Regions from separate parts of the Blautia hydrogenotrophica DSM 10507 genome, predicted to be linked through region 1. Evidence: predicted binding sites of a transcription regulator. Region 1 holds the regulator's gene; the other holds the start of a gene.
The links. The regulator Rex, encoded in region 1, represses fermentation and respiration genes when NADH is low (regulators of the CRP and FNR family bind a similar motif). The targets are predictions, from matches to a motif close to ATTGTTAANTANTTAACAAT.

Region 1 (12,759 bases):
GTGTCCGTATTTGGAGCACATATGGATGCAGACGATGCATTCTATGTGGGGACTGCGACGACGACGCTGCAAGAGGATTCTCTGTATCAGATCAATCCTTATACGGGAGGGGAATATCAGGGAATACCCACTCGCTATATATTGTCGCCGTTTCCCATTTATCTATCTGTAATGAGTGAATTGACAGGGATACATCCTGCTGTCATGGCCCACAGAATTTTTCCGATTATTTTTTATGTATTGGCCTATACAGCTTATTATCTGCTGGGTAAAACGTTATTTCAAAAGAATACGAGGGCCCAGGGGCAGTTTTTGCTATTCTGTGCATTAATTCAGATGAGTTTTTACTATAGCGTGTACACTTCGTCTACCTTTTTTTTAGTACGGATTTGGCAAGGAAAAGCATTTTTGGCGTCAGTGTTATTGCCGGTGATCTTTTATCTTTGTTTGGAGCTTTTTCGAGAGGCGACACGGGAGATTTCCTGGTGGGTTTTAGGATTTTTTTGTATGGCGGCATGCCTGGCCTCAAGTATGGGAATTATGCTAGTGCCGGTCATGGTGGGGATTTTTGCGTTTTTATACGGAGTTTTGGAGTGGAAATGGATGAGAGTCGGCAAGGCTTTCTTGTGTATTCTGCCGTGCCTGCTCTTAGGGATGGTTTACATTTTACTAGTCCTAAAAGGTTGAGAGTCGACAGAAAAAGAAGGAGTATGGTTGCAATGAGGGGGCGAGAAGATGGAGGAAATGTTGCGGATATCGGCGGAAACTTGGCAGTCTTATTGGGGTGAGGGTTACGGAAGTATTCTGACCGCTGTCAGTTTTCTATATCTTTTACTTTTTCCGGGAGAGAGAAAGAATCGAAAAGCCTTGGCGGGATATACAGTGGTATTCTTGTTTTTGTACTTTTTTCCGTATACTGCAAAAGTCATCAGTGCTTGTATCGGAGAAATGGTGTACTGGAGAGTACTCTGGCTGTTGCCAGCGATGTTTTTGATTGCGGCGGCGTGTACTTCATTCGTGCAGAAGTTTCAGGGAGGGTTTGCGAATGGTTTTATAGTGGCATTGCTGGCAGTGGCGATTGTATTTTGCGGGAGAAATGTATATTTTCATGGGGCTTATGAGCTGTCAGCCAACGCTGAGGAAGTACCGGAGCAAGTGGAGAGAATTTGCGATCTTCTGCGTCAGGATCAGCCTGATGGGGAGATACGAATGGCGACTACAGAGTCTATCGCCACTTATGTGAGGGTATATGACGCGGGAATCCGAATGCCCTATGGCAGGGGAGGAAAGGGTGCCGGAGGATGGTACAAGAGGACACTTTATGAAAACATAATGGCTCCAGATGTAAATGTAAAAATGGTCATCTACTGTGGAAAAAAGGGAGGCTGGAAATACTTGGTACCTGAGCTGAGAGATTCGTCAAAGGTGCAGATATTTTTGAACTATGGCTATGAATGTCTTGGCAATGTGGATGACTACTATATTTTCCGGGACCCGTCGATTTAGGAATAATGGGATTCCCCTTTGCATAAACTATAGCAATACATCGTATTGCAGGATGTGCAAGGGGGATTTATTATGGACAATTTTCAAGTGTACAAAGATATACAAGCCCGCACAAAAGGCGAGATTTACATAGGGGTTGTCGGCCCTGTCCGTACTGGAAAATCTACTTTTATCCGGCGCTTTATGGAACAGATGGCATTGCCAGTACTAGAGGAAGAACAGAGAAAAGAAGTGCAGGACCAGTTGCCTTTGAGCGGTTCAGGAAAGCTGATTACCACTGTGGAGCCTAAATTCATACCGAAAGATGCGGTGAGTGTTACCTTAAGTCAGGATACTCAGGTGAAAGTTAGACTCATTGATTGTGTCGGTTTTTTGGTTCAGGATGCAGCGGGAAATATGGAAGAGGGCAAAGAACGCATGGTGAAGACACCTTGGGCTGCCAAAGAAATTCCATTCCATGAAGCTGCGGAGACTGGGACTCAAAAGGTGATTCAAGAACATTCCACGATTGGTCTCGTGGTCACAAAGGATGGGTCATTTGGGGAGATCCCCAGGGAGAATTATATCCCGGCAGAGGAGAGGACGATCCAGGAGCTGAAAAAACAGGGCAAGCCGTTTTTGGTTTTGGTGAATTCCCAGAAACCATACCAGGAAGATACTTTAAAGCTGGCCCGGCAGATCGAAGAAAAATATCAGGTTTGTACGGTGACAGCCAACTGTGAACAACTGCGCAGGGAAGATGTGGTGCGGATTTTAGAAAAGGTACTCTATGAATTTCCAGTTTGTCAAATTCAATTTTTTATACCGAAGTGGGTGGAGATGCTTCCATCGGACCAGGAATTAAAAAATCAGTTGTTGAACCAGATTCGCAGTCTGATGGAGAAAATGCATAAAATTCGGGATATTTCACAGGAGACCGTTCAGCTAGAAGGTCCATACGTACAGGAGACTCTGTTGGAAAAGGTGGACTTGGCCACAGGAGTTGTCAAGGTACGTGTACAGATCAAGGAAGAATTTTATTATCAGATGTTAAGCCAGATGACAGGGATTCCTATGGAAAGCGAGTATGAATTGGTACACACGATGAAAGAATTCGCGAAAATGAAAGAAGAGTACAGTCAGGTGCAGTCGGCAATGGAAGCAGTCAGAGGCTGTGGCTATGGTGTTGTGATTCCGAAGTTAGAAGAGATTCAGATGGAGGAACCGTCTGTGATTAAACAAGGAAATAAATATGGGGTGAAGATGAAGTCGAAAAGTCCCTCTATTCACATGATAAAAGCAAATATCGAGACGGAGATCGCGCCGATTGTGGGAACGGAGGAACAGGCGAAGGACTTGATTTCTTATATTCAGGAGAGTGAGTCGCGGGGAGAGAGTATTTGGGAGACAAATATTTTTGGAAAATCCATTGAGCAGTTGGTGGAGGATGGAATCCGCACGAAAATCGCAGCGATCAGTGAAGAGAGCCAGGTGAAGCTTCAAGATACTATGCAGAAAATTGTCAATGACAGCAAAGGCGGACTGGTATGCATTATTATTTAATGTGAGAATTCTGTGGAAAGCCTTGAAATCCTCAAAGAACTAGGCTATGATTACTTTGGCTGTATGATTAAAACTGGTTAGGAAGGATAAAAATGCGAGGACTGTTTGATATACATTGCCATCTTGTGCCTTATGTAGATGATGGGGCTAGAGATATGGATGAGGCAATAAAAATGTTGAAAATGGAATACAGACAGGGGGTCCGCTATATTATTGTGACCCCCCATTTTCGTCGAGACATGTTTGAGACTTCTATGGAGCAGATTCTCAAACAGTTTTTGCGGCTGAGGGAAATCGGAAAAAAGATAGGCATTCAGCTGTTTCTTGGCTGTGAATACCATGTGGACGACGGAATGGTGAGAATGTTGCGCGCGAAAGAAAGGCCCTGTATGGCTAGCTCCAGGTATGTTCTTGCGGAGTATCGCTATGATGTGAGCACGGAATATGTCAAGGAGAGCTTGGATGATTTGTTGAGAAACGGGTACCTTCCGATTATCGCCCATATAGAGAGATATACGGATGTCTGTGCAGACTGGGATTTTTTGGAAGAAATTGTGGATATGGGGGCTTTTATACAGGTAAACGCAGGCAGCATTATCGGAGATGGTGGAAGAAATGTCAAACGCTTTTGTAAGAAACTGATGAAAGAGGATTTGCTGCATTTTGTAGGCACGGATGCCCATAGAATTGACATACGCAGACCCATTATCAAACCTTGTGTGGACTATGTCATAAAGAAGATGGGGGAGGACTATGCCAGAGAAATTTTTGTAGAAAATCCAAGGAGGATTGTACTTCGGTGAGAAAAGTATCTATTTTGGAAATAGTTGAGAAATTTTGCTCAAAGTGATATGATGGTAATATCACCATCAAGGGGAAACGGAGGAACAAAAGATGACAGCGTTATATAAGGTGCGGACGGTCTATCAAAAGAAAGATGTCCTGAGGATGCAAAAGCTGGCAAATGAAAAGACAAGGAGAATGTTTTTTATCGCCGCAGTGGTGGCTTTGGTGGCGTCTTTGGTTTTGTTGTACTGGTCAAGTACTAGCGAAGGGCAGAATGTGGCTTTCTTTGGAATTTCAGCGAAATCCATCAGCATAGTTTTGGCGGTGGCTGTTGTGGCGTCGATGGTGTTGATTGTGCTACAGCCTTACCATCATACCAGAAAGATTTTGAAAGACAAAAAAGACCAGATGATCAAAGCGAATTTTTATTTTTACAAAAAAGGATTCCAATATGGATGGGGAGACAATTACCGTTCGATCTCTTATAAACAGGTGAGAGACTACCGTGAGATGGAGGATGGATATTTTTTTCAGGCTGAAGATGTGGTCTATTGGGTAAAAAAAGAGGATTTTGAAAGAGGGGACAGCATGGAATTTTCGAAATTTATGGATTCTGTGATAAAGCAGCCCTCTCAGGAAAAAAAGAATAAATGATTTTTAGTCGGAAGCGATGTCAGGAAAGTCTCTGTGCGCTTCCGATTTTTAATGTGATAGGAAAGACCTTGTCACGCTAATGCGTGAAAGTCATTTCCTATCACATTAACGCTCCGCTGTGGATGCGCACGCCGCAATGAGGGATTTTACCGCTTTGCGGTTGCGCGCAAAGTGGGACTGTACCTCTTAAGATTGAGGGGATAAGGGAGTGCGATGCACGGAGCAATCCGCAGCTTATACTTATTTGAAAACGAAACATGGGACGTGATTTTTCATATAGTAAAGAGAGACGGAAATTGAGGATGTGGCAATATGGAAAATCTGAGTTATACAGGCAAAGGTGTCTGTGTAGCTGTGCTGGATACGGGAATTTATCCTCATATGGATTTGAGTAGGCGTATTGTCGCCTTTTATGACTATATTAACCAGAGGGAATTTCCCTATGATGACAATGGTCACGGAACGCATGTCTGTGGCATTTTGGCGGGGAGTGGAGAGGCATCTGGTGGGAAATACAGAGGAGTTGCGCCGGGCTGTCTTTTGATTGGAATGAAAGTTCTAGACCGGAATGGCAATGGAAGAAAAGAGGATGTATTAAAAGCGCTGGACTGGGTGATTCGCAATAAGGAAGAATATGGGATTCGCATTGTGAATATCTCTGTGGGAACCACCTACGATCATACCTCCCAGAATGATGTGCTGATACAAGGGGTGGAGAGAGCCTGGGACAGTGGACTGATTGTGGTGGCTGCTGCGGGAAACAGAGGTCCAAATCCAGGCAGTGTGACATCTCCGGGCAGCAGCCGGAAAATTATAACGGTGGGTTCTAGTGATCTGCTTCTGGGAAAAAGCGGAATTTCAGGGCGTGGACCGACTTTTGAATGTGTCTGCAAGCCGGATTTAGTGGCTCCTGGGAGTCATATCGTCGCTTGTACACCTGGCTCCAAAAATGGTTATGGAATAAAGAGTGGGACTTCGATGTCCACGCCTTTGATCTCGGGAGCAATCGCGCTGCTTCTGGAAAAGCATCCGGATTTGACGAATGTGCAGGTGAAAAAAATACTGTTGGAGAGTGTAGATGATATGGGACTGTCTCACAATCAGCAGGGCAGAGGGGTATTCAACTTGAAAAAGTTTTTGGAACGCTGAGGAAAAAATTGACGAATGTCCGATTCTCGGATACAATAAGAGTCAGTGAAAAATCTGGTGAGGTTTTGACGGTCTTGCCGGCTGGATAAAATAAAGGAGGATACGCGGAAGATGGATAAAATTAAGATGCAGACTCCGTTGGTGGAGATGGATGGAGATGAGATGACTCGGATTCTTTGGCAGAAGATCAAAGAAGAGTTGCTTTTTCCTTTTGTGGAGCTGAATACAGAATACTATGATTTGGGTTTAAAAAAGCGGGATGAGACCGACGATCAGATCACTGTACAGGCAGCAGAAGCTACAAAGAAATATGGAGTAGCTGTAAAATGCGCGACGATCACGCCAAATCACGCCAGGATGGATGAGTATCAGCTTAAGAAAATGTGGAAAAGCCCTAACGGCACGATTCGGGCGATTTTGGATGGGACCGTGTTTCGGACTCCAATTGTAGTAAAAGGGATTGAACCTTGTGTAAAGAATTGGGAGAAGCCGATTACAATCGCACGTCATGCGTATGGAGATATCTATAAAAATACAGAGCTTTCTATTGAAAAACCGGGAAAAGCAGAGCTTGTGTTTACCGGGGAGGACGGTTCTGAGAAAAGAATGCTGATTCAGGAATTTAAAAACTCCGGAGTACTGATGGGAATGCACAATCTGGATGCCTCCGTGGAGAGTTTTGCCAGAAGTTGCTTTTCTTATGCGTTGGATACGAAGCAAGACTTGTGGTTCGGCTGTAAGGATACGATCTCAAAGACTTACGATGCACGTTTTAAGAATATTTTTGAGGAGATTTATGAGAAAGAATTCAAGGAAAAATTCCGGGCACAAGGGCTTACTTATTTCTACAGTCTGATCGATGATATTGTGGCCCGCGTGATGAAGGCGAAAGGTGGATTTATCTGGGCCTGCAAAAATTATGACGGGGACGTGATGAGCGATATGGTCTCTTCAGCTTTTGGTTCTCTGGCGATGATGACTTCTGTGCTGGTTTCACCTCATGGATATTACGAGTATGAGGCTGCTCACGGGACAGTTCAGCGCCATTATTACAGACATCTGAAAGGGGAAGAGACTTCCACAAACTCTGTGGCGACAATTTTTGCCTGGACAGGGGCTCTGAGAAAGCGAGGCGAGCTGGATGGAAATCATGTTTTATCCGACTTTGCCGGCAAACTGGAACAGGCGACCATCGCCACCATCGAGTCAGGACGGATGACTAAGGATTTGGCGCTGATTACCACTCTGGAAAATCCGGTGGTGCTGAACAGTGAGGCATTTATCCAGGCGGTGAGGGGAGAACTGGAAAAACTGCTGGCGGAATAAAAAGAAATTTTGATATGGAAAAGGCCATCTGTCAACTTCATTCATAGACAGATGGCCTTTTGAGGTCTCATTGTGACAGGAAAGAATTTGCTGCGCCTGAAAGCGAAAGTAGTCTTACCATTTTCTCTTTACTGGGCAAGTTCTTCCCAGCGTTCGTATAAAATCTCCAACTCCTGGGCTATTTTTTCTTTTTCTCTGCTCAGCTTCAGACATTCGGCTACGTTGGTACAGACTTCCGGCAGCGCCAAAGTCTCATCAATCTCCTGATCCCTGGTTTCCAGTTCTTCAATTCTTTGCTCCGTTTTTTTCAGCTCGTTTTCCAATTTTCTCTGTCTGGCCTGCTCTTCTTTTTTCTGCTGCCAGCTGAGCTTGGTCTGAGAGATTTCTTTTGTGGCTGTCTGCTGGGTGAAGGCGGGAGCGTATTTTTGTGTCAGTTCTTCTTGCTTTTCCAGATAGTAATCATAGTTTCCTATGTAATTGACAAGGCTTTGATTGGTTAAATCTAAAATGCGGGTGGCCGTCTGATTGATAAAATACCGGTCATGAGACACACAAAAAACGGTACCTGTATAACTATTCAAAGCTTCCTCTAAAATTTCTTTGGAGGCGATGTCCAGATGGTTTGTCGGCTCATCCAAAATCAAAAAGTTGGCCTCGGACAGCATTAATTTTGCCAGGGATACTCGTCCTTTTTCCCCACCTGACAAAGAGGAGATAGGTTTGAAGACGTCATCTCCAGTAAACAAAAACGCGGCTAGCATGTTGCGAATCTGCGTCTCAGTCAGAGTCGGATAGGTGTCAGAAATTTCTTGAAATATGGATTTTTCCGAGTGCAGTACATGGTGCTCCTGGTCATAATATCCAATTTGTACTTTTGAGCCCAGGTTGATTTTTCCAGCGTCGGCGCTTACTAGTCCATTGATAATTTTTAGTATCGTGGTCTTTCCGGTGCCATTGCTGCCGATGAGAGCGACTCTTTCTCCTCGCTTGATCTCAAAAGAGAGTTCTGAGAAAAGTTTTTGTCCGGGAAAGGATTTGGTCAAACCTTCCACGGCCAACACATCATTCCCGCTGATCGTCCGAGGTTCCAGTTGGATACGCATTCGCTCTTGTTCCATGACAGGCTTGTCTAAGACCTGAATTTTATCCAGCATTTTTTCGCGACTCTCAGCGCGGCGGATGGATTTCTCACGGTTAAAGGAACGCAGCTTGGCGATGACTGCTTTCTGGTGACGAATTTCCTGCTGTTGATTTAGGTATGCCTTGTACTGGGCGTCTCGAATCTGGGCCTTTTTTTCACTGTAGTCCGAATAGTTTCCCATGTAAGTGCGTATCTGAGCGTTTTCGATCTCTACGACTTTCGTGACAACTCTATCTAGAAAATAGCGGTCATGGGAGACAATGAGCACTGCTCCGGGATAGTTCAAAAGATACGTCTCTAACCACCTTATAGAGTCCATATCCAGGTGGTTGGTGGGCTCATCCAACAGGAGAATATCAGGTTGGCTCAGAAGCAGTTTACCGAGAGCTACCCGGGTTTTTTGCCCACCTGAGAGTGTGGTAACCTGTTTTTGAAAGTCGGCTTCTTCAAATCCCAATCCCTTTAAGACACCTGTAATCTCACTGCGGTAGGCATAGCCGTTTTCCAGTTCAAAACTGTGGGTGAGACGGGTATAGGTGTCCATCATGCTTTCTAATTCGCTGCCTGTGGCATGTTTCATGTGTCGTTCTAACTGGCGTATCTGGTCTTCTAAGTCCAAAATATATTGCTTGGTGGTCAGAAGCTCATCATAGACAGTAAGATCTGTAGCGACCTCCTGGTACTGTGCTAGATACCCTAGAGTTTTGTCTTTGGCAAGGATGACTTCCCCGGAATCTGTCGGCAGTTCTCTTATGATGAGGCGCAAAAGAGTAGTTTTTCCAGCGCCATTGTTTCCGATCAGGGCGGCTTTCTCCCGCTCTTCTATATGAAAAGAGGCATTTTCGAGAATGAGATTCTCACCGAAAGCTTTATGAATGTTTTGACATGCTAAAATCATAGTAAACCTCCAATTTTTACGTAACATACAGTATCATTATAGCGAAAAAAACAGAAAACACAATATACTTAGGAGAACATCTGAGGTGTGCGGCTTAAAATATTGTAACTATTCAGCCATAACAGCTCAGATTAGCTGCTGTGCAGCTTATATCGCCGCATATGCGGCGAAATCCTCGCTTATGGCTAAGCGCCATATGCCTGATAAGGGCAAATCTCCTCTGCAAGCAAGCTTGCTCCGGATTTTTGTTCTTATCAGTCGCATGGCTGAATAGTTACAAAATATTTAACGAAATTGCGGGATAGGATTGACAATATTTTGTCAGCTATATATAATTGTTCTATATCGTAAGGAGGGATGACTGGTGGAAGAAAAAGAAATTTCCAAAGCAGTGATCAAACGATTGCCAAGATATTACCGATATTTAGGTGAGTTGATTGAAGAGGGTGTGGAGCGTATATCTTCCAATGACCTGAGTAAAAAGATGAAGGTGACGGCTTCTCAGATCCGGCAGGATCTAAATAATTTTGGCGGGTTTGGACAGCAGGGGTATGGATATAACGTGAAATATTTGTACACCGAGATTGGAAAAATCTTAGGTTTGGACATACTGCATCCGATGATTATCTTAGGTGCCGGTAACTTGGGACAGGCTCTTGCGAACTATGTAGACTTTGAAAAGCGGGGATTTGAACTGGTCGGGATTTTTGATATTAATCCGGTGCTGGAAGGTATGGGAGTTCGTGGAATTGAGATCAAGATGATCAGTGACTTGCCCTTTTTCTTAAAAGAAAAAAAAGTGGAGATTGCAGTTTTAACACTTCCTAAGAATCGGGCAGCAGATATGGCGGAAATATTAGTGAAAAATGGGATCAAAGCGATATGGAATTTTGCTCATATTGATTTGGATGTGCCGGAAGATGTCATTGTGGAGAATGTACATCTGTCAGAGAGCCTGATGACGCTTTCTTATAATTTGAGCAAATATACGAGAGACCACAAAGAGAAATAAGAATAAGCTGCTGTATGGTGTCACAAATGTGAGAGAGGCCTGCAGCAGCTTTTCCTGTGAGGGGAATTTTATGAAAAGTTGCTGCGGGTATATTACAGTAGATGACCTGCGGTGAAAAGGAGGCAGGACGGATGAAGACAGTTGTAAGTAGTGTTCAGGCAAAAGAATTGGATCAATATGCGATAGAAGAGATGAAGATGCCATCGTTGATATTGATGGAGAGAGCTGCTCTTGCGGTGGTTGATGCGTTGGAGAAAAAAGCCGAGACTTTGAAGTGTGTTTTGGTAGTCTGTGGAACTGGCAACAATGGCGCAGATGGTGTGGCTGTGGGGCGAATTCTTCATCTGAAAGGCTACGACGTAAACGTGTGCTGTCTAGGAGAAGAACAGCGATATTCCCCAGAATTAAGGCAGCAATTGGAGATTGCGAAAAAATATTGTGTTTCTTTGGTTAATAACCCATCCTGGAATGAATATACTACTATTGTGGATGCAATTTTTGGGGTGGGCCTGTCTAGGAATGTGACTGGATTTTATCTAGAAGCGATAAAACAGATCAATCAGACTTTTGCACGTAAGGTTGCGGTGGATGTCCCCTCTGGGCTGTGTTCAGACAGTGGCCGCATTCTGGGCCACGCGGTGAGGGCTGATGAGACGGTGACTTTTGCGTTTCTCAAAAAAGGGCTCTGTCTCTATCCGGGATGTGAATGGGCTGGTGAGACGTGTGTGGCCGACATCGGCATCTATGAGAGAAAAAATGAGACTCCCGAGGCGTACACGCACGCGGTGGAATGGCAGGATGTGAGGTGTCTGCTGCCGAAAAGAGCAGAGAACGGAAACAAGGGAAGCTTTGGAAAAGTACTGTTTCTGGCAGGTTCTAGGCAGATGGCGGGAGCGGCCTATCTATGTGCAAGCGCTTGTCTGCGCAGCGGGGCAGGAATGGTAAAGATTCATACTGCACAGGAGAACAGGGAGATTTTGCAGACTTTGTTACCGGAGGCACTGTTGTCTACTTATGCTGAGGGACAGGCAGATTTTCAGATGCTTAAAGAGGATTTGGAGTGGTGCGATGTGGTAGCGGCCGGTCCAGGACTTGGTCAAGGCCCTCAAGAGTGTAGTCTGTTGCAATTTTTACTGGAAAATTGTGCGAAACCTTTGGTGCTGGACGCAGATGCTCTGAATCTTTTTGGTAAAAATCCCCACTGGGCGAAGAAGCTGCCGAAGACTTGTGTGTTCACGCCGCATCTGATGGAGATGTCGAGAATGACGGGTAAAACGTTGGAAGAGATTCAAAGAGAACCGTTTCACTCAGCCGATGAATTTGCGAAAAGGCATCAGGTAATCTGCGTGCTCAAAGATGCGCGGACGGTGATAGCTGTTCCGGACGGGAGATCGTGGGTGAATTTAAGCGGAAACTCAGGGATGGCCACGGCAGGAAGCGGAGACGTGTTGACAGGTATTACAGCTGCTTTGTTAGCGGTGGGAGAGGACCCAGCGCATATGGCAGCACTGGCAGTGTACCTGCATGGATGCGCAGGAGATGTGGCTTGTGGCAGAAAAGGAGACAGAAGCATGACGGCACAGGATATCATTGGAGCCTTGCCTGAAGTTTTCAAACGAGGAGTTGATAAAAATGGAGAAAAACAGTCGAACAAAGGTATCTATATCGCTGGACGCGATTGCGCAAAATTTTGAGGAAATGCACCGGAAGCTTCCTAAGGAGACTAAGATGATGGCCGTGATTAAGGCTGATGGGTACGGGCATGGAGCACTCGCTATTGCGAAAACTGTGGAGAGCTATGAGTATGTCTGGGGCTTCGCCACCGCTACCGCACAGGAGGCGGGGCAGCTGCGGGAAGCGGGAATACATAAACCAATCTTGGTATTGGGGTACACATTTCAGGAAGATGATGCTTTGCTGGTAAGAGAAGAGATTCGTCCGACTGTCTTTCAGTACAGCACGGCTAAGAGACTGTCTCAAGAAGCGGCACGCCAAGGAAAGACCGTACATATTCATCTGGCGTTGGATACAGGGATGGCTAGAATTGGCTTTCCAGTTCAAAAAGAGAGCGTCAGAGAAATCCAAAAAATCCAGAAATTGGATTTTTTGGAGATTGAAGGACTGTTTACCCATTTTGCGAAGGCGGACGAGGCAGATTTGACGTATACGGCAGAGCAGCTTAGACAGTATGAACAGTTTTGCCAATGGCTTTCGCAGGAAGGGGTGACTGTGCCGATTCGCCACTGTGCCAACAGTGCGGGAATTATGTGTGTACCGAGAGCATACTTAGATTTGGTCAGGGCTGGCATCATTATGTACGGTATCTATCCGTCGGATGAAGTGGAGAGAGAAAAGCTTTTTTTAAGACCGGCAATGGAATGGAAAGCTCAAATTGCTTACGTGAAGACTGTGCCGGCTGGCTGTGCGGTCAGTTACGGGGGAACTTATGTGACAGAGAAGGAGACGAAAATTGCCACAATTCCTGTGGGTTACGCGGATGGATATCCCAGAAGTCTTTCAAACAAGGGCTGGATTTTAGTACATGGACAGAAGGCTCCGATTTTAGGAAGAGTCTGTATGGACCAGTTCATGGTGGATGTGACGGATATCCCTCAGGTGCGTCAGCACGACGAGGTTACACTGATTGGGTGGGATCATCAGGCATTTTTGTCTGTGGAAGAGTTGGCAAGGCTCTCAGGCAGGTTCCCCTATGAATTTGTCTGTGATATTGGATCACGGGTTCCG
Region 2 (6,468 bases), 1.3 Mb from region 1:
TGTATGCTCACTTGGGAACCAGCGATTGCCGTGTGATTGAGAAAATGATTCAGGATGGAGATAAGCATGCAGAACTGGTATTCAGAGCTCAGGCTTATCAGATTGCCAAGGGAATTGGACTTTTGAGTGTCGCTCAAAGAGGAAATACAGATGCAATTATTCTGACTGGCGGTGTAGCAAATTCCAAGATGCTTACGGATATGGTAAAAGAGTATGCAGGTTTCATTGCTCCTATTGAGGTATTGCCGGGAGAGAATGAGATGGAGGCTTTGGCTTTCGGTGGGTTACGTCTGTTGAGGGGCGAGGAACAGCCCCATATCTATCAGTTGCCGAGTGTGAGGAATCAGCACAAGAGTTATCGGCATTGGCGCCCATCATAAATTAAATAAACATTTTATGATCCTTTATGAGCAGTCTGTGATTGGCAGGCTGCTCATGTTGTACAGAAAAAAGCCGCTGCAAAAACAGCGGCTTTTTTCTGTAGGGGAATTGTCTATTTTATCTTGGCCGGTGAAGAAATTCACCGGCCAAAAAGGTTATTTATTGTAGTAGCATTTTGTGTACAGTTCTTTGATCTCAGACATCAGAGGATATCTCGGATTTGCAGCAGTACACTGGTCATTGAAGGCCTGTTCTGTCATGTTGTCTAGAGTGTCAAAGAAGTATTTTTCATCAATACCATAAGCTTGAATGCTTGGCTTGATCTCAATGGCTTTTTTCAGATCTTCGAGTTTCTGAACTAATTTATTAAAGACTTCCTGGTCATCTTTTCCGGTCAAACCTACATAACGACCAATTTCCGCATAGCGGGCCAGAGCCTGAGGATATTCATACTGTGGGAAAGTACCCATTCTGGTAGGAACTTCCACAGAGTTGTACTTCATAACTTCGGTGAGAATCACAGCGTTAGCGATTCCATGAGGCAGGTGATGAAAAGCTCCAAGTTTGTGAGCCATGGAGTGGTTTAATCCCAAAAATGCATTGGCGAAAGCCATACCTGCCAGGCAGGAGGCGTTGGCCATGTGATCTCTCGCTTCCACGTCATTACCATCTTTGTAAGCCCTTGGAAGGTAGTCAAATACCAATTTGATTGCTTTTAAGGATAAGCCCTGAGTGTAATCGCTGGCCATGACAGAGACGTAGGATTCAATAGCATGAGTCATTACGTCAATACCGGAAGCGCAAGTCAGGCCCTTCGGCTGGCTCATCATGTTGTCGGTGTCTACGATGGCCATATTTGGCATTAGCTGATAGTCTGCTAGAGGCCATTTTACACCGGTATCCTGGTCAGTAATGATCGCGAAAGGTGTAACCTCGGAACCTGTTCCTGAGGAAGTTGGGATTGCTACAAAGTAAGCTTTTTCACCCATCTTCGGGAATGTGTAGACTCTCTTACGAATGTCCATGAAGTCCATCGCCATATCATCAAAGTTTGCATCGGGATGTTCGTAAAGCACCCACATTACTTTACCGGCATCCATTGCGGAACCACCGCCCAGAGCGATGATACAGTCAGGTTCAAATGCACGCATTGCGGCTGCTCCTGCCTTTGCGCTGGCTAAAGTTGGGTCTGGAGCTACATCGTAGAAGCAGGTGTGGACAATGCCCATTTCGTCTAATTTTGCTTCAATTTTTTGGGTATATCCATTTTTGTAGAGGAAGCTGTCTGTTACAATAAATGCTCTCTTTTTGTGCATAATAGTACCTAATTCGTCGAGAGCTACCGGCGTACAGCCTTTCTTGAAATAAACTTTCTCAGGTGCGCGGAACCACAGCATATTCTCTCTCCTTTCTGCCACGGTCTTGATGTTTAGAAGATGTTTTACTCCTACGTTTGCGGAGACAGAGTTTCCACCCCAGGAACCGCAACCTAAAGTCAAAGAAGGCTCCAGCTTGAAATTATACAGATCTCCGATACCACCTTGTGAAGACGGAGTGTTAATCAGAATACGGCAAGTCTTCATAGCGTCGGAGTGTTTTGCGATTTTCTCTTTTTCGTTTACATTTACGTAAAGTGAGGATGTATGTCCATATCCGCCGTCTGCCACGAGTTGTGCTGCTTTTTCTAACGCTTCATCGAAGGTCTTAGCCTTATACATAGCTAATACTGGGGATAATTTCTCATGAGCAAAAGGTTCGGAGATATCGACAGATTCCACTTCACCTATTAGAATTTTTGTATTATCTGGTACTTTGATGCCAGCCATGGAAGCGATTACTGGGGCGGGCTGTCCGACAATTTTCGCATTCAATGCGCCATTGATTAAGATGGTGGAGCGAACCTTATCCAGCTCTTCTGGATTCAGGAAGTAACAGCCTCTTCTGAGAAATTCAGCTTTGGCCTGATCGTATACGGATTCCAGGACGGTCACGGACTGCTCGGAAGCACAGATCATACCGTAGTCAAAAGTCTTTGAGTGAATGACAGAGTTAACAGCCATTCGAATATCCGCAGTATCGTCGATGATGACAGGTGTATTTCCAGGGCCTACTCCCACAGCTGGTTTGCCGGATGAGTAGGCAGCTTTTACCATGCCGGGGCCTCCAGTTGCCAGAATGAGGTCTGCATCTTTCATAACCTGATTTGTCAGTTCCAAGGACGGTACGTCAATCCATCCGATAATACCCTCAGGAGCACCTGCTGCCACAGCAGCGTCAAGAACGATTTTGGCAGCCTCAGCAGTACATTTTTTAGCTCTTGGATGTGGGCTGATGATGATGGCATTTCTAGTTTTCAATGCAATAAGAGTCTTAAATATCGCTGTAGAAGTAGGATTAGTAGTAGGGATAACTGCTGCAATCAACCCTACAGGCTCTGCGATTTTTTTGATTCCATATATAGGATCTTCCTCTATTACACCACAGGTCTTCGTGTGACGATAAGCATTGTATACATATTCAGCAGCGTAGTGATTTTTGATGATTTTGTCTTCCACGAGGCCCATACCGCTTTCCTCGACAGCCATTTTTGCCAGTGGAATTCGTGCTTTATTTGCAGCAGTAGCTGCCGCCAGAAAAATTTTATCTACTTGTTCTTGTGTGTAGGTAGAGAAGATTTTCTGAGCTTTCCGCATATCCTCCATTTTTGCGGTTAATGTTTCCACAGAATCAATGAATGGTGTAGTGGTTTCTTTTTTTGCCATAACTTATCCTCCCAAGATTGTTAATTAAATGTCTAAATGGATATCTGAATTGTATGGCTTATTATAGACATATCTTGTGAAAAAAGTCAATATCAATTTAACAATGTTTGATTAATAAAAAAAGTGTTTTTATTTACATGAAAATTAAAGGATTTGATTATAAGATTTTAGAAAATATAACATAATTGATAATAAGATAACGTTAATTAAATGTCAATATTGAGGAAAAATAAACCATCCATACTCAATCAAAAAGGATATGAGATTATGGATGGCTTTTGAAAGTATAAAAATACTTAATTATTTTAAGTGATGAGAAGGTAATTACTTATTTTTCATATTGGCACGTTTACGCTCACGAGGGTCCAAAATCCGTTTGCGGATTCTGAGGCTTGTGGGGGTTACTTCTAGCAGTTCGTCGTTATCTATGAATTCTAGAGCTTGTTCGAGACTCAAAATTTTAGGCGGAGTCAGTTTCAAAGCTTCGTCGGCTGAGGATGAGCGAGTATTTGTAAGATGTTTGGTCTTGCATACGTTTAATTCAATGTCCTCTGCTTTACCGTTCTGACCGATTACCATTCCACAGTAGACTTTTTCACCGGGGCCGATGAAAAGAGTACCTCTGTCCTGTGCTGAAAAAAGACCGTAAGTAACTGCCTCGCCGGCTTCAAATGCGATGAGAGAGCCTTGTTTGCGGTATTGAAGATCGCCTTTATAGGGACCATAGCCATCGAAGATTGTGTTTAGGACTCCATTTCCCTTTGTGATCGTCAGAAATTCATTGCGGAATCCGATTAAACCGCGGGCCGGAATAGAGAATTCCAGGCGGGAGGAGCCGTCACTGAGCAGACTCATTCCGTGGAGCTCCCCCTTTCTCTCGCTGAGCTTTTGAATTACGGAACCTGAAAATTCTTCAGGAACGTCGATATAGGCGATTTCCATGGGTTCCAGGCGCTTTCCGCGCTCATCCTCGTGGTACAGAACTTCTGCTTTGCTGACTGCAAACTCGTAACCCTCGCGGCGCATATTCTCGATCAGGACGGAGAGGTGGAGCTCGCCCCGTCCGGAAACTTTAAAACACTCTGTGGTGTCAGTCTCTTCCACACGAAGACTGACATCGGTGTTCAGCTCTCTCATCAAGCGGTCGCGGAGATGACGGGAGGTAACATATTTTCCTTCCAGTCCCGCCAGAGGACTATCGTTGACCATGAAATTCATGGAGATGGTCGGCTCAGAGATCTTCTGGAAAGGAATCGGAGATGGATGTTCTGGGTCGCAGATGGTATCTCCAATGTGAAGATCTGCGATTCCGGAGATTGCGACGATGGAACCGATCTGGGCTTCTTTTACTTCCACTTTGTTTAAACCGTCAAATTCGTAGAGGTTGCTGATTTTTACCCGGGCTTTTTTATCAGGGTTGTGTTCATTTACAATAATGACATCCTGGTTGACGTGGATAGTTCCTTGCTCTACTTTTCCGACGCCGATACGGCCTACATACTCGTTGTAGTCGATGGTGCTGATCAGAACCTGAGTTGGCTCATCGGGGTCTCCTTCTGGGGCAGGAATGTAGTTTAGGATGGTCTCAAAGAGAGGAACCATGTTTTTAGGGGCGTCATTTAAATCCAATACGGCGTGTCCTGCTTTTGCTGAGGCATAAAGGAAAGGACAGTCCAGTTGTTCATCGGAAGCTTCCAAGTCCATGAGCAGTTCTAGAACTTCGTCGATGACTTCGTTGGGGCGTGCCTCAGGCCGGTCGATTTTGTTGATACAGACAATCACGTGTAGATCTAGCTCTAGGGCCTTTTTTAACACGAATTTTGTTTGTGGCATGGCACCTTCAAAAGCATCCACCAGAAGGATTACGCCGTCAACCATTTTAAGGACACGTTCAACCTCGCCGCCGAAATCAGCATGTCCAGGTGTATCTATAATATTGATTTTTGTATTTTTATAATAGACGGCAGTGTTTTTGGAGAGAATAGTAATTCCACGTTCTCTTTCCAGATCATTGGAGTCCATGACACGTTCCTTGACTTCCTGGTTTTCCCGAAACACACCGCTTTGTTTTAACAGTTCGTCTACCAGGGTAGTTTTGCCATGGTCAACGTGAGCAATAATCGCCACGTTTCTCACGTCTTCGCGTTTGATTTTCATAATTTAATATCCTTTCTTTAACAACAGATAATTGCTTGCTATTGTTAGGGTACAGGCATGTAAAGTGAACCTGTACATAATATTTTTCTACTTATTGAATGGAGTCAACCCCTAAAGTGTACCATATTTTTTAAAGATTACAAGGTCCTTCAAAAAAAAATTATTTTTGGTTCTAAAAATGCAATCCCGTTAATACACATATATAGAAAACCGTAAAAACGGGGACGGTATCGCCGATGCCGTCAGAGATGACCTATGGTACTATTAAGAGGAAGGGGAACTATCAATCATGGCAGATAAGATTATTGAAAACAATCAAGTATCCATTATGGGAAAAATTTCAACGGAATTTACGTTTAGTCACCAGGTATTTGGAGAGGGGTTCTACACATTGGAACTGCTGGTGAAAAGACTGAGCGACTCGGAAGACAGAATTCCGCTGATGGTCTCAGAGAGACTTGTGGATGTGACTCAGGACTATGTGGGCGAGTACATCCAGGTGCACGGACAGTTTCGTTCTTATAACCGGCATGAGGAAAAGAGAAACCGGCTGGTATTGTCTGTGTTTGTAAGAGAATTAAGTTTTGTGGAAGAGGAAGACGATTCCCTGACGGTGAACCAGATTTTTCTAGACGGCTATATTTGCAAACCGCCGGTTTATCGAAAAACACCTCTGGGAAGAGAGATTGCAGATCTCTTGCTGGCTGTCAATCGTCCGTATGGAAAGTCTGACTACATACCCTGCATATGCTGGGGAAGAAATGCACGCTATGCGTCAGCTTTTGAGGTGGGCGGACATGTGCTGATTTGGGGGCGGATTCAAAGCCGCGACTATATGAAAAAGATCGGTGAGAACGAAACTGAAAAGCGAACCGCCTACGAAGTCTCCGTCAGCAAGTTAGAATATTTGGAATAACAGTTCAGCCATGCGCCGAAGCGAAGGCAGAGGAAGGAGCAAGCATGCTTGTGAAAGCTGCTGCGAGAGCGAAGGCATAGGGACGACGTCCCGAAGCGAGATGGAGCGAAGTGGAATCGAGCTGCATGGATGAACGGAAGTAAGGAAAAGCTGTGTGGCCATGCGCCGAAGCGAAGGCAGAGGAAGGAGCAAGCATGCTTGCGAAAGCCGCTGCGAGAGCGAAGGCAGCTTTGTTACTGTTCACTCACTTGC

Region 2: a site for Rex is predicted at 3,160-3,179, ahead of adhE (bifunctional acetaldehyde-CoA/alcohol dehydrogenase). Genes of this name have one in related genera too.

What each region holds. Positions count from the first base shown of each region.
Region 1 is NZ_CP136423.1:1,670,684-1,683,442, forward strand. Features, by position in the region: gene BLHYD_RS07765 (DUF6077 domain-containing protein) at 1-687, shown strand, start outside; gene BLHYD_RS07770 (hypothetical protein) at 736-1,506, shown strand; gene spoIVA (stage IV sporulation protein A) at 1,579-3,048, shown strand; gene BLHYD_RS07780 (CpsB/CapC family capsule biosynthesis tyrosine phosphatase) at 3,141-3,851, shown strand; gene BLHYD_RS07785 (YcxB family protein) at 3,943-4,488, shown strand; gene BLHYD_RS07790 (S8 family peptidase) at 4,801-5,637, shown strand; gene BLHYD_RS07795 (NADP-dependent isocitrate dehydrogenase) at 5,749-6,963, shown strand; gene BLHYD_RS07800 (ABC-F family ATP-binding cassette domain-containing protein) at 7,092-9,002, opposite strand; gene BLHYD_RS07805 (redox-sensing transcriptional repressor Rex) at 9,367-10,014, shown strand; gene BLHYD_RS07810 (NAD(P)H-hydrate dehydratase) at 10,146-11,708, shown strand; gene alr (alanine racemase) at 11,647-12,759, shown strand, end outside.
Region 2 is NZ_CP136423.1:348,325-354,792, forward strand. Features, by position in the region: gene buk (butyrate kinase) at 1-380, shown strand, start outside; gene adhE (bifunctional acetaldehyde-CoA/alcohol dehydrogenase) at 537-3,143, opposite strand; gene typA (translational GTPase TypA) at 3,468-5,300, opposite strand; gene BLHYD_RS01715 (single-stranded DNA-binding protein) at 5,590-6,216, shown strand.